3 regions of the Rahnella sp. PD12R genome follow, and region 3 is predicted to be linked to each of the others. Evidence: predicted binding sites of a transcription regulator. Region 3 holds the regulator's gene; each other region holds the start of a gene.
What was found. The regulator PurR, encoded in region 3, represses purine synthesis genes. The targets are predictions, from matches to a motif close to CANGCAAACGTTTGCNTG.
Positions count from the first base shown of each region.

Region 1: the regulator PurR is predicted to act here: its motif matches at 2,748-2,765, upstream of glyA (serine hydroxymethyltransferase).
Region 2: the regulator PurR is predicted to act here: its motif matches at 2,404-2,421, upstream of rbsD (D-ribose pyranase).

Region 1 covers NZ_JAHTMS010000001.1:828,635-835,057, reverse strand. Annotated here, with positions in the region: gene glrR (two-component system response regulator GlrR) at 1-656, shown strand, start outside; gene glnB (nitrogen regulatory protein P-II) at 810-1,148, shown strand; gene hmpA (NO-inducible flavohemoprotein) at 1,225-2,469, opposite strand; gene glyA (serine hydroxymethyltransferase) at 2,870-4,123, shown strand; gene KWG64_RS03805 (3-phenylpropionate MFS transporter) at 4,287-5,447, shown strand; gene csiE (stationary phase inducible protein CsiE) at 5,444-6,423, opposite strand, start outside.
Region 2 covers NZ_JAHTMS010000005.1:3,197-9,619, reverse strand. Annotated here, with positions in the region: gene ravA (ATPase RavA) at 1-81, opposite strand, end outside; gene kup (low affinity potassium transporter Kup) at 349-2,217, shown strand; gene rbsD (D-ribose pyranase) at 2,434-2,853, shown strand; gene rbsA (ribose ABC transporter ATP-binding protein RbsA) at 2,861-4,366, shown strand; gene rbsC (ribose ABC transporter permease) at 4,373-5,344, shown strand; gene rbsB (ribose ABC transporter substrate-binding protein RbsB) at 5,368-6,258, shown strand; gene rbsK (ribokinase) at 6,319-6,423, shown strand, end outside.
Region 3 covers NZ_JAHTMS010000011.1:44,038-50,460, forward strand. Annotated here, with positions in the region: gene KWG64_RS19890 (riboflavin synthase subunit alpha) at 1-89, shown strand, start outside; gene cfa (cyclopropane fatty acyl phospholipid synthase) at 187-1,338, opposite strand; gene punC (purine nucleoside transporter PunC) at 1,699-2,910, opposite strand; gene punR (DNA-binding transcriptional activator PunR) at 3,047-3,952, shown strand; gene purR (HTH-type transcriptional repressor PurR) at 3,990-5,015, opposite strand; gene KWG64_RS25910 (YnhF family membrane protein) at 5,349-5,438, shown strand; gene KWG64_RS19920 (C40 family peptidase) at 5,604-6,423, opposite strand, start outside.

The sequences.
Region 1 (6,423 bases), on a different contig from region 3:
CGAACGGCGGAACGTTGTTCCTCGATGAAATCGGCGACATGCCGCTGTCATTGCAGGTCAAACTGTTGCGTGTTTTGCAAGAGCGCAAAGTTCGTCCGCTGGGCAGCAATCAGGATATCGACGTCGATGTGCGGATTATTTCTGCCACGCACCGTGATTTGCCCAAAGCGATGGAAAAAGGCGAGTTCCGCGAAGATCTGTTTTATCGTCTGAATGTCGTGAGCCTGAAATTGCCGGCGCTGAGCGAAAGGGCGGAAGACATTCCGCTGCTGGCAAACCATCTGCTTCGCGTGGCAGCGCAGCGGCACAAGCCGTTTGTCCGCAGTTTTTCCACCGATGCGCTAAAACGGCTGATGGCGGCGAGCTGGCCGGGCAATGTGCGCCAGCTGGTGAACGTGATTGAGCAATGTGTGGCGCTGACCTCTGCGCCGGTCATCAGCGAAGCGCTGGTGCAGCAGGCGCTGGAAGGCGAGAACACCGCGCTGCCGACCTTTGCCGATGCGCGAAACCAGTTCGAGCTGAATTATTTGCGTAAGCTTTTGCAGATAACCAAAGGCAATGTGACGCAGGCGGCGCGTATCGCCGGGCGTAACCGCACCGAATTTTACAAGTTGCTTTCCCGCCATGAGCTGGAAGCCACGGATTTTAAAGAGTAACGGGAATTTACTTTCAGCGGCATCGGGTACATTCCTGCCGCTGAACTATGATACCTTTAGCGCCTTCGCATGCTCCGGCATCCGAAACCAGACTGTGAACCATGCTGCCGCTCAGGAAGGCGGAGAGCAAACGAATGATTATAAGGGTCCGCCATGAAAAAGATTGATGCGATTATCAAGCCATTCAAACTCGACGACGTCCGCGAAGCACTGGCTGAAGTTGGGATCACCGGGATGACCGTGACCGAAGTGAAGGGTTTTGGCCGTCAGAAAGGTCATACCGAACTGTACCGTGGTGCGGAATACATGGTCGATTTCCTGCCAAAAGTAAAAATCGAGATTGTTGTGGCAGATGACATCGTGGATACCTGTGTTGAAACTATCATGACCACCGCGCAGACCGGCAAAATCGGCGACGGCAAAATCTTCGTGTTCGACGTGGCGCGCGTAGTCCGCATCCGCACCGGCGAGCAGGACGAAGAGGCTATCTGATTTCATTCAGAGTCTGAAACAGAAAAGGCTGACATTGCGTCAGCCTTTTTGCTTTTCAGCACGGGTATTCTCAACGTCAGATGACTTTATGCGGGCCGAAACATTCGTAGTGAATGTTGGCTTCGGCAATGTCTAGTGCCAGCAGTTGTTTTGCGGCAAACTGCATGAAGCCCACCGGCCCGCACAGGTAGAAGTGCATCGCCGGATTACTGATTTTATCGCTGACTTTACTCAGATCCATCAAGCCCTGAAACTCGAAATCTTCTCCCGGTAAATCGCTTTCCTGCGGCTGGTTATACCAGACATGGCTTTCCAGCTGCGGCAGATGCGCTTGCGCATCTTTCACTTCACCGGCAAACGCATGAACCGCGCCATTTTCGGCGGCGTGCAGCCACTGAACCGGCGCGTTATGGCCGCGCTGCGCCAGCGTGTTGAGCATGCCTAACATCGGCGTCTGACCAACACCGGCGGAAATCAGCGAGACCGGCGTGGTTTCGCTGACATCCATGAAGAAATCACCGTGCGGCGCGGCGAGGTGAATAATGTCGCCCGGCAGCGCAAAGTTATGCAGGAAATTAGAAACCGCGCCCTGACCTTCACGTTTAATCGCGATACGGTACGTTTTGCCGTTCGGTGCCTGTGTCAGGGAATACTGACGGATTTCCTGATTTTCCAGGGAAGCATCGCGGATATAGACCGCCAGATATTGCCCCGGCTGGAAATCTGCCACCGGCTTGCCATCAGCGGGTTCCAGCAGGAAAGAGGTGATCAGTTCGCTTTGCGGCTGTTTTTCCACAATGCGGAATTCACGGGTGCCGCTCCAGCCACCGGTTTTTTCGGCGCTTTCTTTATAGATTTCTGCTTCACGATTGATAAATACGCCCGCCAACACGCCGTAGGCTTTGCCCCACGCATCCAGCACTTCCTGACCCGGACTGAACATTTCATCCAGCGTTGCCAGCAGGTGTTCACCGACAATGTTGTACTGTTCCGGCTGAATGATAAAACTGGTGTGTTTCTGAGCGATACGTTCCACCGCGGGTAAAAGCGCCGCCAGATTTTCGAGATTCGCCGCATAAGCGCAGATGGCATCAAACAGCGCCTGACGCTGATCGCCATTGCGCTGGTTGCTCATATTGAAGATGTCTTTAAGCTCGGGATTGTGTGCGAACATGCGATCGTAGAAGTGAGCCGTCAGTTTCGGGCCGGTTGCCGCGAGCAAAGGAATGGTGGATTTAACGGTTGCGATAGTTTGTGCATCTAGCATAGTGAACTCCTTCCTCTTCGTCCTTGAAACTGCTGCTGCGTTAGCTGCCCTCAGGAATCCGAATTACTGACTCAGGTCAGCTCATCGGAATTCTTTCGATTGCCGCCTTGCCGCAGCTCCAATGACTTTGAGGCTATTTAGAATGAAAAATAATAACATGCATTTTAAATGCATCTTATATAAACCCACAATTTCTGTAAACACCCCCTTAAGGGGTAGGGCTATTTTCCGGTGAGCGGTATCTCACAAAGCTGAAATTTGACCATGTTCAGGTGAATAAAATTCCCTTGATTATGGGCAGAGGTTCGCAGATCAAAGCCTTGCTGCATCTGGAGCCAATCGTTTGCTTAAAAACCTGAAACTGACCCTATCCGAAGGCGGCCTAAACATTTACACTGTTGCGCAGAACCCGGAAGGGGCGTTTATTTTTAGTTTGTTGAGTCAGGAGATGCGGATGTTAAAGCGTGAAATGAACATTGCCGATTATGATGCTGAGCTGTGGGCAGCAATGGAAAAAGAAGTTGTTCGCCAGGAAGAACATATCGAGCTGATTGCGTCAGAAAACTACACCAGCCCGCGCGTTATGCAGGCTCAGGGTTCGCAGCTGACCAACAAATATGCCGAAGGCTATCCGGGCAAACGTTATTACGGTGGTTGTGAGTACGTCGACATCGTTGAACAACTGGCTATCGACCGTGCAAAAGAATTGTTCGGTGCTGATTTCGCTAACGTTCAGCCACATTCCGGCTCACAGGCTAACTTCGCGGTTTACACCGCATTGCTGCAACCGGGCGACACCATTTTGGGGATGAACCTCGGGCACGGCGGTCACCTGACGCACGGTTCGCCGGTCAACCTGTCCGGTAAACTGTATAACGTGGTGCCTTACGGCATCGACGAAAGCGGCGACATCGACTATGACGACGTTAAACGTCAGGCCGAAACACACAAACCAAAAATGATCATCGGCGGCTTCTCAGCCTTCTCCGGTATCGTTGACTGGGCAAAAATGCGCGAAATCGCAGACAGTGTTGGCGCGTACTTCTTCGTCGACATGGCACACGTTGCCGGTCTGATTGCTGCGGGCGTTTACCCGAACCCGGTTCCACATGCACACATCGTCACGACCACTACGCACAAAACGCTGGCTGGCCCACGCGGCGGTCTGATCCTGGCGAAAGGCGGCAGCGAAGAGTTCTACAAAAAACTGAACTCCGCCGTCTTCCCTGGCGGCCAGGGTGGCCCGCTGATGCACGTGATTGCCGGTAAAGCGGTAGCACTGAAAGAAGCGATGGAACCTGAGTTCAAAGCGTACCAGCAACAGGTTGCTAAAAACGCGCAGGCGATGGTTGCTGTGGTTCTGGATCGTGGCTACAAAGTGGTTTCCGGCGGTACGCACAACCACCTGTTCCTGATGGATCTGGTCGATAAAAACCTGACCGGTAAAGAAGCCGATGCTGCTCTGGGCCGCGCGAACATCACCGTGAACAAGAACAGTGTGCCAAACGATCCGAAGAGCCCGTTTGTCACTTCTGGTGTACGTATCGGTACGCCTGCTGTTACCCGTCGCGGCTTCAAAGAAGCTGAAGTCCGTGAACTGGCTGGCTGGATCTGTGACGTGCTGGACAACGTGAACGACGAAGCGACTATCGAACGCGTTAAACAGAAAGTTCTCGATATCTGTGCACGCTTCCCGGTTTACGCATAATATTTGCGGAGCCGTTAAGCTGCTAAAACCCGCTCCGGCGGGTTTTTTTATGGGCATGTATCAGAATTTGTGAGCTGGCAGACATTATGGAAGTCAGAATTTGTCTGCGGATTGCTAGCGATTGTGAGCTTTGTCAAAGTATTGGCCTCACACCGGAGGATTTATGGAATTGCGTTCCACGCGCTGGCTTGCACTCAGTTATTTCACCTATTTTTTCAGTTACGGCATTTTTCTTCCCTTCTGGGGCTTATGGCTAAAAGGCGAGGGGATTTCCTCCGAAAGCATCGGCCTGTTGCTCGGTGCCGGTTTAGTCGCCCGCTTTCTCGGCACGTTAATTATTTCTCCGTCGATTAAAGACCCGTCTCATCTCATTACCGGGTTGCGTATTCTTGCGTTGCTCACGCTGGCGTTTGCCGTCGGGTTCTGGTTTGGCAACGGTTGGGCATGGCTGATGATCAACATTGCCGGTTTTAGCTTATTCTTCGGGCCGTTAGTGCCGCTGACGGATGCATTAGCGGGGACGCTGCAACGCCAGATCAATATGGATTACGGCAAAGTACGCGTCTGGGGATCGATTGCGTTCGTCATCGGTTCTGCGGTCACCGGCAAGCTGGTTGAGGTTTACGGCCATAACGCGATTTTGTATACGCTGACGGCGGGCATCGCGGCGATGCTGCTCGGCATGCTATTGCGCCCGAGTGTTAAGCCGGTGGGGGAACCGCGCGAAAGCGGAGCGCCGACCATTTCGTGGAAAGCGTTACTGGGCGAAACGCCGGTCTGGCGGTTCCTGCTGTGCGTCACGTTATTGCAGGGCGCGCACGCGGCGTATTACGGATTCAGCGCGATTTACTGGCAGGATGTCGGCTATTCCTCAACGACCATCGGCTATTTATGGTCGCTGGGCGTGGTGGCGGAAGTTCTTGTCTTTACCTTCAGCCATCAGCTGTTCCGGCGCTGGTCGGCGCGGGACTTGCTGTTGTTATCCGCGGTGTGCGGTGTTGTCCGCTGGGGCATGATGGGCGAATTTACCGCGCTGCCATGGCTGATCGTGATCCAGATCTTGCACTGCGGCACGTTCACCGTTTGCCATCTGGCGGGTATGCGCTTCATCGCTTCGCGCCCGCGCGATCAGGTGATACGGTTGCAGTCGGTTTATTCCGCGCTGGCGATGGGCGGCGGAGTGGCCATTATGACGATGGTTTCCGGCTTCCTGTTCGAGCATCTTCACGCTGGATTATTCTGGGTGATGGCGGTGCTGGCGGTTCCGGCGATTTTCCTGCGCCCGAATGTCACACCTTCAGCGCCGGCTGAGACAGCCAGCTAGGGAGCTTCGAGCAGCGAGCGGATACGTTTTCGCTGCTCTTTCGCCAGCGGCAGTTGAGTGTGGATGACTAAAGGATCGGCGTCGGTGCTGCGGATGGCGTAAGGCGTGACAATCATCGCCACGCCGCCCGGCGCGCCGAACTGATAAAAATCCGCAAGCGTCTGATACTTGATATTGAGCGGCAGCAGCGTGGCTTCGCGCAGTTGCTGCTCGACCGCTTCTTCCAGCTGCGGATTGTTGTGCGTCAGCAGCAAAATCTGTTTTTCCTGCAAGGCATTGCCCTGCATCAGCCAGGCGCCAAACGTAATCGCCACCAGCCCGATTTCATCTTCTGAAAGACTGATCAGATATTCGTGTTCAAACCCTTTCAGCGCTTCGCGGGTGGTGCGCACCAGACGCGGATACATCCGGTTCACTTCTTCCTGCATCAGATTATCGATACCAATACCGAAATGGCAGCGCTCAATGGCCGGGCCGAGATGAGCGAAAAGCTGGCCGACCAGCCCTTCGTAGCTGCTGAATTTCATGCCGGCGATTTCCTGAAAGCGCGCCACCATATTTTCAATTTCCAGCAGCAGACGCTGATCTTCCGTCGAACCGGAACTCTGGTAACTGTGGTTTTTTAGCATGCGCAGCATCAGGGTAAAAAATTCGCACTCGCAGTCATCCAGCAAACCGTTACTGAGGCTTTGCAGCTGAACATAAATTTCACGCGCTGCCGCGTATTCCGGTTTTTCCCGCAGCCAGCGGCGCTGTTGTTCCGTGAAATTTAAGCCAGTGGGCCGGTCGTTTTGCCATAAACAATACTGGAGGCAAATCTGCATCAGCTGGCGATCGTGCTGGCTGAGCGCTTTCGGCAGCAGCGACGAACAGTCTTCGATCACGACGCCGAGAATGTCATTTCTCAGTGCCACCTTCGGGCAGGTCTGGCCGTCAAAGGCGATGTGCAGCCACGGGATAAAATGGCGGGAGACGA
Region 2 (6,423 bases), on a different contig from region 3:
ATCTTGCCTCTCGTACAGGCCATGTTCTAATGCGTTAGCAAGACGGGCTATCCGTTCTGCCAGAAGGGGGGATTGCGCCATACTGTCTCTTCCGGTTTCCATTTAGTTGTTGAATAGTGTACTGGCTTATGACGATATGCCACGTTTATTTTTATCGCTATAGCTTGTTGATTACTAAAAATTTTCTATTATCAAAATTGTGACCGCGTTCATCTGAATGGCGGTTTAGCTGCACATTTAAGGGTAGGCAATCTGATTTATTCGTGCATACTGTGCGCCTTTTAGTGGGCATCATAAGACTGAGCGCACGCATCGCTTACGGATGTTCGAGCAAAAAAGAAACGAAATATGAGCACTGAACATAAACGGTCACTCCCAGCAGTAACCCTGGCCGCCATTGGTGTGGTCTATGGCGACATTGGTACCAGTCCTCTCTATACCTTAAGAGAGTGCTTTTCTGGTCACTATGGTTTCAACGTTGAACCCAGCGTCGTTTTTGGTTTTCTCTCTCTGATTTTCTGGATGTTAATCCTCATTGTTTCGCTCAAATACCTCACTTACGTGATGCGGGCAGACAACGCAGGTGAAGGCGGTATTCTTACGCTGATGTCTCTGGCTGGCAGAAATACGTCGGCACGTACCACCGCCGTTCTGGTGATCCTCGGCCTGATTGGGGGCAGCTTCTTCTATGGCGAAGTGGTCATCACGCCGGCTATCTCAGTGCTTTCCGCGATGGAAGGTCTGGAAATCGCCGCGCCTGCCCTTGATCCTTATATCGTCCCTCTTTCTATTACTGTCCTGACGTTGCTCTTCATTATTCAAAAGCACGGCACCGGCATTGTGGGCAAACTCTTTGCACCGGTAATGTTGCTGTGGTTCCTGTCGCTGGCGGTTCTCGGTGTGAACAGCATCATGCAGAACCCGGAAGTGCTGCGCGCCATGAACCCGATGTGGGCGGTTAACTTCTTTATTGAGCATAAATCCTTCTCCTTCCTGGCGCTCGGCGCGGTCGTTCTGTCGATCACAGGGGTAGAAGCGTTGTATGCCGATATGGGGCACTTCGGGAAATTCCCGATCCGTCTGGCCTGGTTTACCGTGGTATTGCCTTCTCTGGTGCTGAATTACTTCGGTCAGGGCGCGTTGCTGCTGAAAAACCCGGAGTCGATCAAAAACCCGTTCTTCCTGCTGGCACCCGACTGGGCGCTGATTCCTTTACTGATTCTGGCGACGCTGGCGACCATCATCGCGTCTCAGGCTGTTATCTCCGGTGTGTTCTCCCTGACCCGTCAGGCTGTGCGTTTGGGCTATTTACCGCCGATGCGCATCATTCACACCTCCGAAATGGAAGCGGGGCAGATCTACATTCCTGCGATTAACTGGTTGCTGTATTTTGCTGTGGTGATCGTCATCGCCAGCTTTGAGCATTCGAGTAACCTGGCGGCGGCGTATGGTATTGCCGTCACCGGCACCATGGTGCTGACCAGCATTCTTTCCTGCACGGTGGCGCTTAAAAACTGGCACTGGAAACCGTTCCTGGTCGGGCTTTTGCTGATTGCCTTGTTGTTCATGGATATCCCGCTGTTCGCTGCGAACGCCACGAAACTGTTCTCCGGTGGCTGGCTGCCGCTGACGCTGGGTCTGTGCATGTTCATCGTCATGACCACCTGGAAAAGCGAGCGTTTTCGTCTTATGCGCCGCATGAACGAGCACGGGAATTCTCTCGAAGCGATGATTGCATCACTGGAGAAATCACCGCCGGTTCGTGTTCCGGGGACTGCGGTTTATATGTCGCGCGCCATCAACGTGATCCCGTTTGCGCTGCTGCATAACCTCAAGCACAACAAAGTGTTACATGAGCGAGTTGTCCTGCTGACGTTGCGAACGGAAGATGCGCCTTATGTGCATAACGTCCGGCGCGTCACCATTGAGCAGCTTTCTCCGACATTCTGGCGCGTGGTCGCGAGTTACGGATTTAAAGAAACGCCGAATGTGGAAGAAGTCTTCCACCGCTGTGGTCTGGAGGGATTGCCATGCAGGATGATGGAAACCTCATTCTTTATGTCGCACGAATCGCTGATCCTTACCAAGCGTCCGTGGTATCTGTATTTCCGCGGCAAACTGTTTATGGCGCTGAGCCGTAATGCCCTGCGCGCGCCGGACCAGTTTGAGATCCCGCCGAACCGTGTGATAGAACTTGGTACGCAGGTGGAAATCTGATTTCCCATTCTGCTGTGAACAGGGCACCTTCGGGTGCCCTGTTTTATTTCAGCCTTCTCCCTTTATTTAATCGCTAACTCAAATTGATCTGCGTTTTACGAAACGTTCAGCGAAACGTTTCGACGTTGATCACAATTCCATCACATCTTCATTGCCAAGTTCTGCGAGTCTCATAAACTCATCCGTGAGCGAAACGTTTCGCTGTAGGAGTTAACAATGAAGAAGTCACCGCTATTAAATGCCGAAATCTCAAATGTTATTGCCCGGTTAGGTCATACCGATCAGCTGGTTATTGGCGATGCCGGTCTTCCGGTGCCAGCAGCTTGCCAACGCATCGATCTGGCGCTAACCCAGGGAGTCCCCACCTTTTTACAAGTCTTTGAGGTAGTGACACACGAGATGCAGGTTGAGCGGGCTATCCTCGCCGAGGAAATCCTCACTAAAAATCCTCAACTCCATGAAGCGTTGCTCGCCCAATTGACACAACTCGAACAACACCAGGGAAACACCATTGCTTTGGATTACGTCAGTCATGAGGCGTTCAAAGCGCAAAGCGAAAAAAGTCGGGCTGTAATCCGCAGCGGGGAATGTTCGCCTTACGCGAACGTTATTCTGTGTGCCGGCGTAACCTTCTGAGGCCTTTATGCAACCTTTGCTGAAACTGACAGGGATTGATAAAGCCTTTCCCGGCGTAAAAGCACTTTCCGGCGCGGCGCTCAGCGTTTATCCGGGACGTGTGATGGCGCTGGTGGGAGAAAACGGCGCGGGCAAGTCCACCATGATGAAAGTGCTGACCGGCATCTACCAGAAAGATGCCGGCTCAGTACAGTTTCTTGGCAAGGAAACCACCTTCAATGGCCCTAAAGCTTCTCAGGAAGCGGGGATTGGCATCATCCATCAGGAATTAAACCTGATCCCACAGCTGACTATCGCTGAAAACATCTTTCTTGGCCGTGAGTTCGTCAACGGCTTTGGGCGCATCAACTGGAAGAAGATGTACGCCGAAGCCGATAAACTGCTGGCGCGTCTGAATCTGCGTTACAAAAGCGACCGGCTGGTTGGTGAATTATCGATTGGCGACCAGCAGATGGTTGAGATCGCCAAAGTGCTGAGCTTTGAATCCAAAGTCATCATTATGGATGAGCCGACGGATGCGCTCACCGATACCGAAACGGCTTCTTTATTTAACGTCATTCGCGAACTGAAAGCCGCCGGATGTGGCGTGGTGTATATCTCCCACCGCCTGAAAGAGATTTTTGAGATTTGCGATGACGTCACCGTATTCCGCGACGGTCAGTTTATTGCCGAACGTCCGGTCAGCGAGCTGCAAGAAGATACGCTGATCGAAATGATGGTGGGCCGTCGTCTCGAAGAGCAGTACCCGCGCATAAACCACGAACGCGGCGCACTGCGTTTGCAGGTCCGTAATTTATGCGGTCCGGGCGTGGATAATGTCAGCTTTGAACTTCACAGCGGCGAAATCCTCGGCGTGTCCGGACTGATGGGCGCGGGCCGTACTGAACTGATGAAAATTCTCTACGGCGCGTTGCCACGTAAAAGTGGTTACGTTTCGCTGGATGGCCGCGAGATCGTCACACATTCTCCGCAGGACGGGCTGGCAAACGGCATCGTCTACATTTCCGAAGACCGTAAGCGCGATGGTTTGGTGCTCGGGATGTCAGTGAAAGAAAACATGTCACTGACCGCGTTGCGCTATTTCAGCCACGGCGGCGGGCGTTTGAAACATGCCGATGAGCAACAGGCTGTGGGCGATTTCATCCGTCTCTTCAATATCAAAACGCCTTCAATGATGCAGACCATTGGCCTGCTTTCCGGCGGGAATCAGCAAAAAGTGGCGATTGCCCGCGGATTAATGACGCGGCCAAAAGTTCTGATCCTCGACGAACCGACACGCGGCGTTGATGTTGGCGCGAAAAAAGAGATTTACCAGCTTATTAACCAGTTCAAGCGCGAAGGGCTGAGCATCATTATAGTCTCCTCGGAAATGCCGGAAGTCATCGGCATGAGCGACCGGATTTTAGTGATGCATGAAGGCCATTTGAGCGGTGAATTCCCGATAGAACAGGCAACGCAAGAAGTGCTGATGGCAGCCGCTGTCGGCAAGCAATACGGCGTGACGCAGGAGTAATCAGATATGAGTTCTCAGACATTGCCAGCCAAAAAGCGCTGGATCAGTAAAGAGTGGTTGTTGGAGCAAAAGTCTCTGATTGCGCTGCTGGTGTTGATTGCCGTGGTTTCCTCCATGAGCCCGAATTTCTTCACGGTTAATAACCTGTTCAATATTCTTCAGCAGACGTCGGTCAACGCCATTATGGCCGTGGGCATGACGCTGGTTATTCTGACTTCCGGCATCGATTTGTCTGTCGGCTCTTTGCTGGCGCTGACCGGTGCGGTTGCCGCTTCAATTGTCGGGCTGGAAGTTAATGCGCTGGTTGCTGTGGCGGGCGCGCTGGCGCTGGGTGCCGGTGTCGGCGCTGTCACGGGGTTGATTGTCGCTAAAGGCAAGGTGCAGGCGTTTATCGCCACGCTGGTCATGATGTTACTGCTGCGCGGTATCACGATGGTTTATACCAACGGCAGCCCGATCAGCACCGGTTTTAACGATGTGGCAGACGTATTCGGCTGGTTTGGTATCGGACGTCCGCTGGGCATTCCGACGCCGGTCTGGCTGATGGCCGTAGTGTTTATTGCCGCCTGGTACATGCTCCATCACACACGCTTAGGGCGTTATATCTACGCACTGGGCGGTAATGAATCTGCCACGCGTCTGTCAGGTATCAGTGTCGATAAAGTCAAAATAATCGTCTACTCCCTGTGCGGATTGCTGGCGGCTCTGGCCAGCATCATCGAAGTGGCGCGTCTGTCTTCTGCGCAGCCTAACGCAGGTACCGGTTACGAGCTGGATGCGATTGCCGCTGTGGTATTAGGGGGAACCAGCCTCTCCGGCGGGAAAGGACGTATTGTCGGCACCCTGATCGGTGCTTTGATCCTTGGCTTCCTGAATAACGGTTTGAACTTATTAGGTGTTTCTTCCTACTACCAGATGATCGTAAAAGCAGTCGTCATTCTGCTGGCGGTTCTGGTGGATAACAAAAGCAACAAATAAACTCTCCTACAGGACTTATGACCATGAATATGAAAAAACTGGCTGTCTGGGTTTCCGCCGCAGCGATCACCGCTTCCTTCAGTGCAAACGTTCTGGCGAAAGATACCATTGCGCTGGTCGTTTCAACTTTGAATAACCCGTTCTTCGTTTCCATGAAAGACGGCGCGCAAAAAGAAGCCGATAAACTGGGCTACAACCTGGTGGTTCTTGATTCTCAGAACAACCCGGCGAAAGAACTGGCCAACGTGCAGGACCTGACCGTTCGTGGCACTAAGCTGATGCTCATCAACCCGACCGATTCTGACGCGGTAGGTAACGCCGTCGCGATGGCAAATCAGGCGAAAATCCCGGTGATCACCCTTGACCGTCAGGCGACCAAGGGCGTTGTAGCCAGCCACGTTGCTTCTGATAACGCCTTTGGCGGCCAGATGGCGGGTGATTACATTGCTAAGAAACTGGGCGATAACGCGAAAGTTATCGAACTGGAAGGGATTGCCGGGACGTCTGTTGCCCGCGAACGTGGTAAAGGTTTCGCTCAGGCCGCTGAAAAACACCACTTCCAGATCCTCGCCAGCCAGCCTGCTGACTTCGACCGCACCAAAGGTCTGAACGTTATGCAAAACCTGCTGACTGCGCATCAGGACGTGCAGGCGGTCTTTGCTCAGAATGATGAAATGGCACTCGGCGCATTGCGTGCCCTGCAGACTGCCGGTAAAACTGACGTGCTGGTTGTCGGTTTCGACGGCACAGAAGACGGCATCAAAGCGGTCAATGGCGGCAAAATGGGCGCTACCGTGGCACAACGCCCTGAACAAATCGGCGTAATCGGCGTCCAAACCGCAGATAAAGTGCTGAAAGGCGAAAAAGTTCCGGCGGTTATCCCTGTTGATTTGAAACTGGTTGCTCAGCCGTAATACTGACGCTGTATCTGCGCGCCTCCTTAAGGGGGCGCTATTTAACTCAGGGAGCAACACGTGAAGACAGGCAAACTGGTGGTTCTCGGCAGTATCAATGCCGACCATATTTTGAATATCAACCATTTCCCGCAACCGGGTGAAACCGTAATCGGTAAGCAATAC
Region 3 (6,423 bases):
AGGCCATCGTCGATACGGTTGAACGTGTGCTGGCCAGCCGCGAAGCCGCAATAGCCACTGCGCAGGCGATGATCGAAAAGGCTGAATAATTATTTTCAGCACGTGTGTGAAGAAGCACCAAAGCAAAAAACCGGACATTAACGTCCGGTTTTTTGCTTTGGTAGCGCGGTAAAAGAATTTTGCGCATTAGCGCGGCACGCGCATCCCGCCATCCACACCTTCAGGGCTGAACACAACTTGCCAGAGCTGAATATCACGCGCTCTGAATGCACCCGCACAGGCATTCAGATAGTAGGTGAACATCCGGTGAAAACGGTCGCCGTAACGTTCTGCCAGTTCAGGCCAATGTTTCTGGAAACGTTCATTCCAGGCCATCAGAGTACGATCATAATCTGCGCCGATGTTGTGCCAGTCTTCCATCACAAACAATGACTCGCTGTTTTGAGCAATTTGCTGGACAGATGGCAGGCATCCGTTAGGGAAGATGTATTTATCTATCCACGGATCGACACTCAGATCTGTTTTGTTGGAACCGATGGTGTGCAGCAGGAAAATGCCGTCAGGTTTGATGTTGCGTCGGGCGACATTAAAGTAGGTCTCATAATTCTTTGGACCCACATGTTCGAACATACCGACGGAAACAACACGGTCAAACTGATCGTTAAGATCGCGGTAATCCTGTAGCAAAATGGTGACGTCCAGACCTTCGCAGCGTTTCTGGGCCAGCTTTTGTTGTTCGGCAGAAATCGTAACACCGACGACGCTGACGCCATAATTGCGGGCTGCAAACTCAGAGAGTCCACCCCAGCCGCAGCCGATATCGAGCAAACGCTGGCCCGGTTTCAGTTGCAGTTTATCGCAGATCATTTTGAGTTTAGCTTCCTGCGCTTCTTCAAGCGTGGTGGCATCTTTCCAGTAGCCACAGGAATATTGCATATACGGGTCGAGCATCAGGGTAAATAAATCATTACCTAAATCGTAATGTTCTTTCCCGACGATCCATGCCCGTTTGCGGGACTGAAGATTGGTGAGGCGTGCTGCTGCGATACGTAGTGTGTCTTTAAAATGGTGGGGGAGTTTATTTTCCAAACCGGCACGGAGAACGCGCTGGAAAAATATATCAAGGCGCTCGCATTCCCACCAACCATCCATATAACTTTCACCCAGACCCAAAGAACCTTCCTGTAAAACACGCTTGAAAAAGTCAGTGTTTTTTACTTTAAGGTCGAAAGGGCGATTACCGTTAACCTGGATGTCTGCCGTAGCCAGCATTTCACTGACTATCCGATACCACTGATTGTCCTGAATGCTTTGGTCTTCTATACACGATGAACTCATAGCTTCTCCATCACTTTCTCTTCTGACTTATTAACCTGCCGGGAAAAGCAAAGGCTATTTGTGCAGGTCTTTATGAGAACAGACGACTTGCGCCACGTCCGATATTCGACACCAACAGAGGAAATTAGAAGAACGCCTGCACACAAAATGTGGGCAGGAAAATCATCCTTGAAAAACGAACCAGAATAAATAGTGTGACGCGATCCTCGCGCCGACGCTAAGTATGTAATAAAAGTATTGTAAAAATGCTATTTTATTGGGTTCAGTTGAGTATAGGCTCGCCGGCTGGCATTCTCAATAGTTAATCGCTGCGAATGTAAATGTCCATTAAGTGATTGTTACTTAAAGTCATTATCACTATTAATTCGCATGCCGTGCCTGCTGTTTCTGCTCCGGTTCCTGTTCACCAGATTGCCCTTCTTCCTGACGCTGTGACAGCCAGCGGCCTAAAACTACCAACAGTAGTGTAGACAGCATCGTGGTGACTGTCGCCATGAGTGGTTGCACAATAAATGCGGAAACCAGCAAACTCGCGAGGAAACACAGACCCAACTGCAGGGTATTTTGCAACGCCGCGGCCTTACCTGTATTAGCAGGAAATGGCATTAATGCATTTGCGACAACAATGGGATAAATCGCGCCATTCACCAAAGCCATCAGACAGAACGGAATTAACAGACTCACCAGCCCCGCATCAGTAAATATAGCCACGCCGAACAGACCCGCCACACTGATGCCATAACCTGCCAGCAGCCACGGCAGGACCTTATTCCCATCCGTTTTGCTGATCAGCACACGACATCCAAAACCGCCCAGTAGGAAAGCAATAGTCTGCGGGACGTAGCTCAGGCCAATCACGCCCGGGGAATATCCCATGTCGCTGAGAATAAACGGGGAACCGGTCAGCCACGCAAAAAAGCCAGCAGAGCAGGCGGCATAAATCATCACGTTACCGCTGTAAACCCGCGAAGCGAGAAGCTTTGCGAAACCGGCTTTATCAGCAGGAGCATGAGCCTTTGGCGCATTTTCACGCAGTGTGAACGTGGTGATAAGTAAGATAGCTGCCACAGCGGTCAGCAGAACGAAAATCGCTTCCCAGTCAAAATGGTTGAGAACCCAGGCGCCCAGTAAAGGTGCCAGAGCAGGGGAAAGCGCAACCAGCGGCATGATGCTGGCAAAGGTTTTTTTAGCAACATCGGCAGAAAAGCGATCCACCACCAGCGCCTGCCAGGTGACGGCGGCGGCGCAGACGCCGACAGCTTGCAGAAAACGCAGAGCCAGCAGGGCGCGGACATTCTCAACCCACAGCACGCCCAGACAACCGACAACAAAGAGCGCCAAGCCAATCAGCAATACCGGTTTGCGGCCAATCTTGTCGGACAGTGGCCCCCACAACAGCTGGCCGATGGCAAATCCGCCAAGGAAAATACTCAGGCTGGCACTGATCATCCCCGGGCTGGTCATCAGGCTGGTTTGCATTGCACTGAAGGCCGGAAGGTACATATCTGTCGCTAAAAAGCCAAGCATGCTCAGCCCGGCAAGATAGAGCATAAATCCAAGTGAGGGTTTCATTATTGTCTCTTTAATTTATTTATTGCAGATGATTTGACGCGGAAATCGTATCGGATGCGGAGTTTAACGCTTTGATAACAGGCTTGTGAAACGCTAATATTTGCAATCTGCTATCAAAAATATTGAAGGCTAAACGATGTGGTCAGAATATGCTCTTGAAGTGGTCGATGCTGTCGCCCGAACAGGCAGTTTCAGCGCTGCTGCGCAGGACTTGCACCGGGTTCCTTCTGCCATCAGCTACACCGTTCGTCAGCTTGAACAGTGGCTGGCTGTTCCGTTGTTTGAACGCAGACACCGCGACGTTGTTCTGACTCCTGCCGGTAAAGTTTTTGTCGATGAAGCACGCGTTCTGACAAAAAAAATGATAGCGACCCGCCGCCAGTGTCAGCAGGTCGCCAACGGCTGGCGCGGAGAATTACGGGTGGCCGTTGACCGTATCGTTAGACCCGCGCGGACGCGGCGGCTGGTGCTGGATTTCTATCGCCATTTCCCGGATACCGAACTCATCATTCATTCTGAAGTCTTTAACGGTGTCTGGGACGCGCTGGTAGACGGGCGGGCGGATGTCGCCATCGGCGCGACGCGGGCGATCCCCGTCGGAGGACGGTTCAATTTCCGCGATATGGGTTTTATGGACTGGCATTGTGTGGTCAGCGCACAACATCCGCTGGCGCAGACGTCGGGAACACTGAGTGACGATCAGTTACGGCCTTATCCGGCGCTTTGCCTGGAAGATACATCGCGGACATTGCCGAAACGCGATACCTGGACGCTGGATAACCAGCGGCGGCTGGTGGTTCCCGACTGGACGTGTGCGCTGGAATGTCTGAATGAAGGTTTATGCGTAGGCATGATGCCGGTTCACCGCGTGACGCCCTGGATTGAACAGCAGAAATTGCAGGTTCTGTCGCTGGAAAATACATTTCCGGACAGCCCGTGCTGCCTGACGTGGGATCAGAGCAATCCGTCGCCTTCGCTGGCGTGGCTGCTGGAATACATGGGCGATACGGAAACGATGAACCGGGAATGGTTGCGCGACTGACAAAAAAAACGCCTGCGGCACAGGCGTTTAATGAAAGTTAACGGCGGTAATCGCGGTACGGGCCGTCGGCCACGGAACGGCGCTCAACCAGTTTCGGATGCACTTCAATGGTCTGCGACTCTTCGCGTTTGCTGATAATTCTGTCCAGCAGCATGGTAAATGCCATTTCGCCCAGACGTTCTTTTGGCTGATGAACTGTCGTCAGTGCCGGCGAGAAATAGCGCGCATTACGCACGTTGTCATAGCCAATCACGGAAATATCCTGCGGTACGCGCAGGCCCAGTTCATCGGCGGCACAAATTGCGCCCATTGCCATCACGTCGCCGCCACAGAATACGGCCGTCGGACGGTTTTTCTGCATCAGAATTTTGTGCATGGCCTGATAGCCCGATTCCGGCTCAAAGTCGCCCTGAACGACCCATTCTTCACGAAGAGGAATATTGGCTTCCGTCAGTGCTTTCACGAAGCCCTGGAAACGGCCGCCGCCGGTGTTTCGCGCCAGCTGCCCCGGGATCACGCCGATATCACGATGACCACGTTCAATCAGATAACGTCCGGCCATATAACCGCCTTCGAACGCGTTATCGATAATGCTGTCGGTGAAATTCTTACGCGCTTCGCCCCAGTCCATCACAACCATCGGGATGGAGCGGTATTCTTCAAGCATGTTCAGCAATTCGTCCGGATATTCCGCGCACATCACCAGTAAACCGTCGACGCGCTTTTGCGCCAGCATTTGCAGGTAGGCCTGTTGCTTCTCCAGATTATTGTGCGAGTTACACAAAATCAGCGTATAGCCTTTTGAGAAACAGCTGTTTTCCACGGCCTCAATCACTTCGGCGAAGTAGGGCGCTTCACTGGACGTTGCCAGCAGGCCGATAGTTTTAGTGTTATTGACCTTCAGGCTGCGTGCCACGGCGCTGGGAGAATAGTGTAACTCTTTGATTGCAAGGAGAACCGCGGCTCGGGTTTCTTCGGCGACGAAACGGGTTTTATTGATGACGTGCGACACGGTTGTGGTGGAAACGCCAGCGCGCTTTGCGACATCTTTAATCGTTGCCATGTAAAAAATGACTCCTGTGCTCACGTGTTTCAGCACGTTAGCATTATGTTAATCGTTTGCTTGCGTGGATTTAACTGCTGACTTCGAAAAGGGCAGTGAAATCGTTGGGTGGATTCTTCAGAGTGAGGCGTGAAATGCTCTCGGGTGAAATCGACCGGCACACAGGCGTGGTAACCGACAATTTTCACTTATAATGCAGGAAAGTGGAAGTAAAATTGTCATGAACCTGTTGTCATTCAGCACAAGATTTTAAATGCGAATTGTGAGAAAATGCGTTGGCACACATTTAGTGTGGCTAAACGAACGCCACAATTTGATCCGTAAGGGGGTTTGATGGACAGCAACCTGAAATTTTCTTTGATCACTACGGTCTGCGCTTTGCTCGTGATTATTGCTTTCAGCTTCACCGCAGTGATGAACTGATTTGCGTGAAAGCCGCAATAAAAAAGGGCGATTACCTATAACAGGAATCGCCCTTTTCAATTTTACGCAGTCACCCGTTCCGCCGATACTCTTCCCTGCAGAAACTCTTCGTTAAATGCTATTCAATGGCTGATTAGCGAAACTTCAGACTTAACGAATTGTTTATTATCGGATCGTCTTAGGGGTCATTACCCGACGTGCGCCTACATAATGATCTTGCCAGTAATCGTCACCCAGTGAGGTGATCTTAATGTCTTCGCCGGTGCGCGGTGACTGGATAAACTTCCCGTTTCCTACGTAAACACCGACATGGTCTGCGGCGCCTCGGTTATTAATCCGGAAGAAAACCAGATCGCCGGATTCTAATTCACCCCGTTTGACCGGAGCCGCATCGCGCAAGTGGTACATTTCATTCGCTGTGCGGGGCATTTTAATGCGGATCAAATCTTTGTATGCGTAGTAAACCAGTCCGCTGCAGTCGAAACCTGTATTCGGTGACGTTCCGCCCCAGCGGTAAGGTTTGCCGACCTGGTGCATCAGTTTGGTCATCGCAGTTTGTTGTGCGTGCTGATAACGTTTCTTGTGTGTGGCGCTGAGCGTTATCGGTTTACTGTCTTCTTCACGTAACTTTTTGCCTTTGCGGTGGCGGCCATACGCTTCTTTTTTACTGGCCTTTTCACTGCTGTTTTTAGCGAGAGAGCGGGTTTTCGTTTGCTTCCCTGCTTTCGCCTCGGCCCGTGTTGTCTTGAGTGTTTTTTCTTTTTTACTCTCGGCCCGCGTCGTTTTTACTGTTTTTTCAGAAGACGTCTTTCGCTTAACCAGTTCAGTGCTTTTGACTTTCTTCTTCGAATTTTTTTCCTGAGTTTTAGGTTCTGAAACCGGCGCGACTTTGGTTTTCTTGCTGGTTTTCGCGGCTGCCGTTTTTCGCTTTCGGCGTTCTTCAGGCGTGACCTGGTTAACATGACTCTTTCGCTGGTCGGCCGCG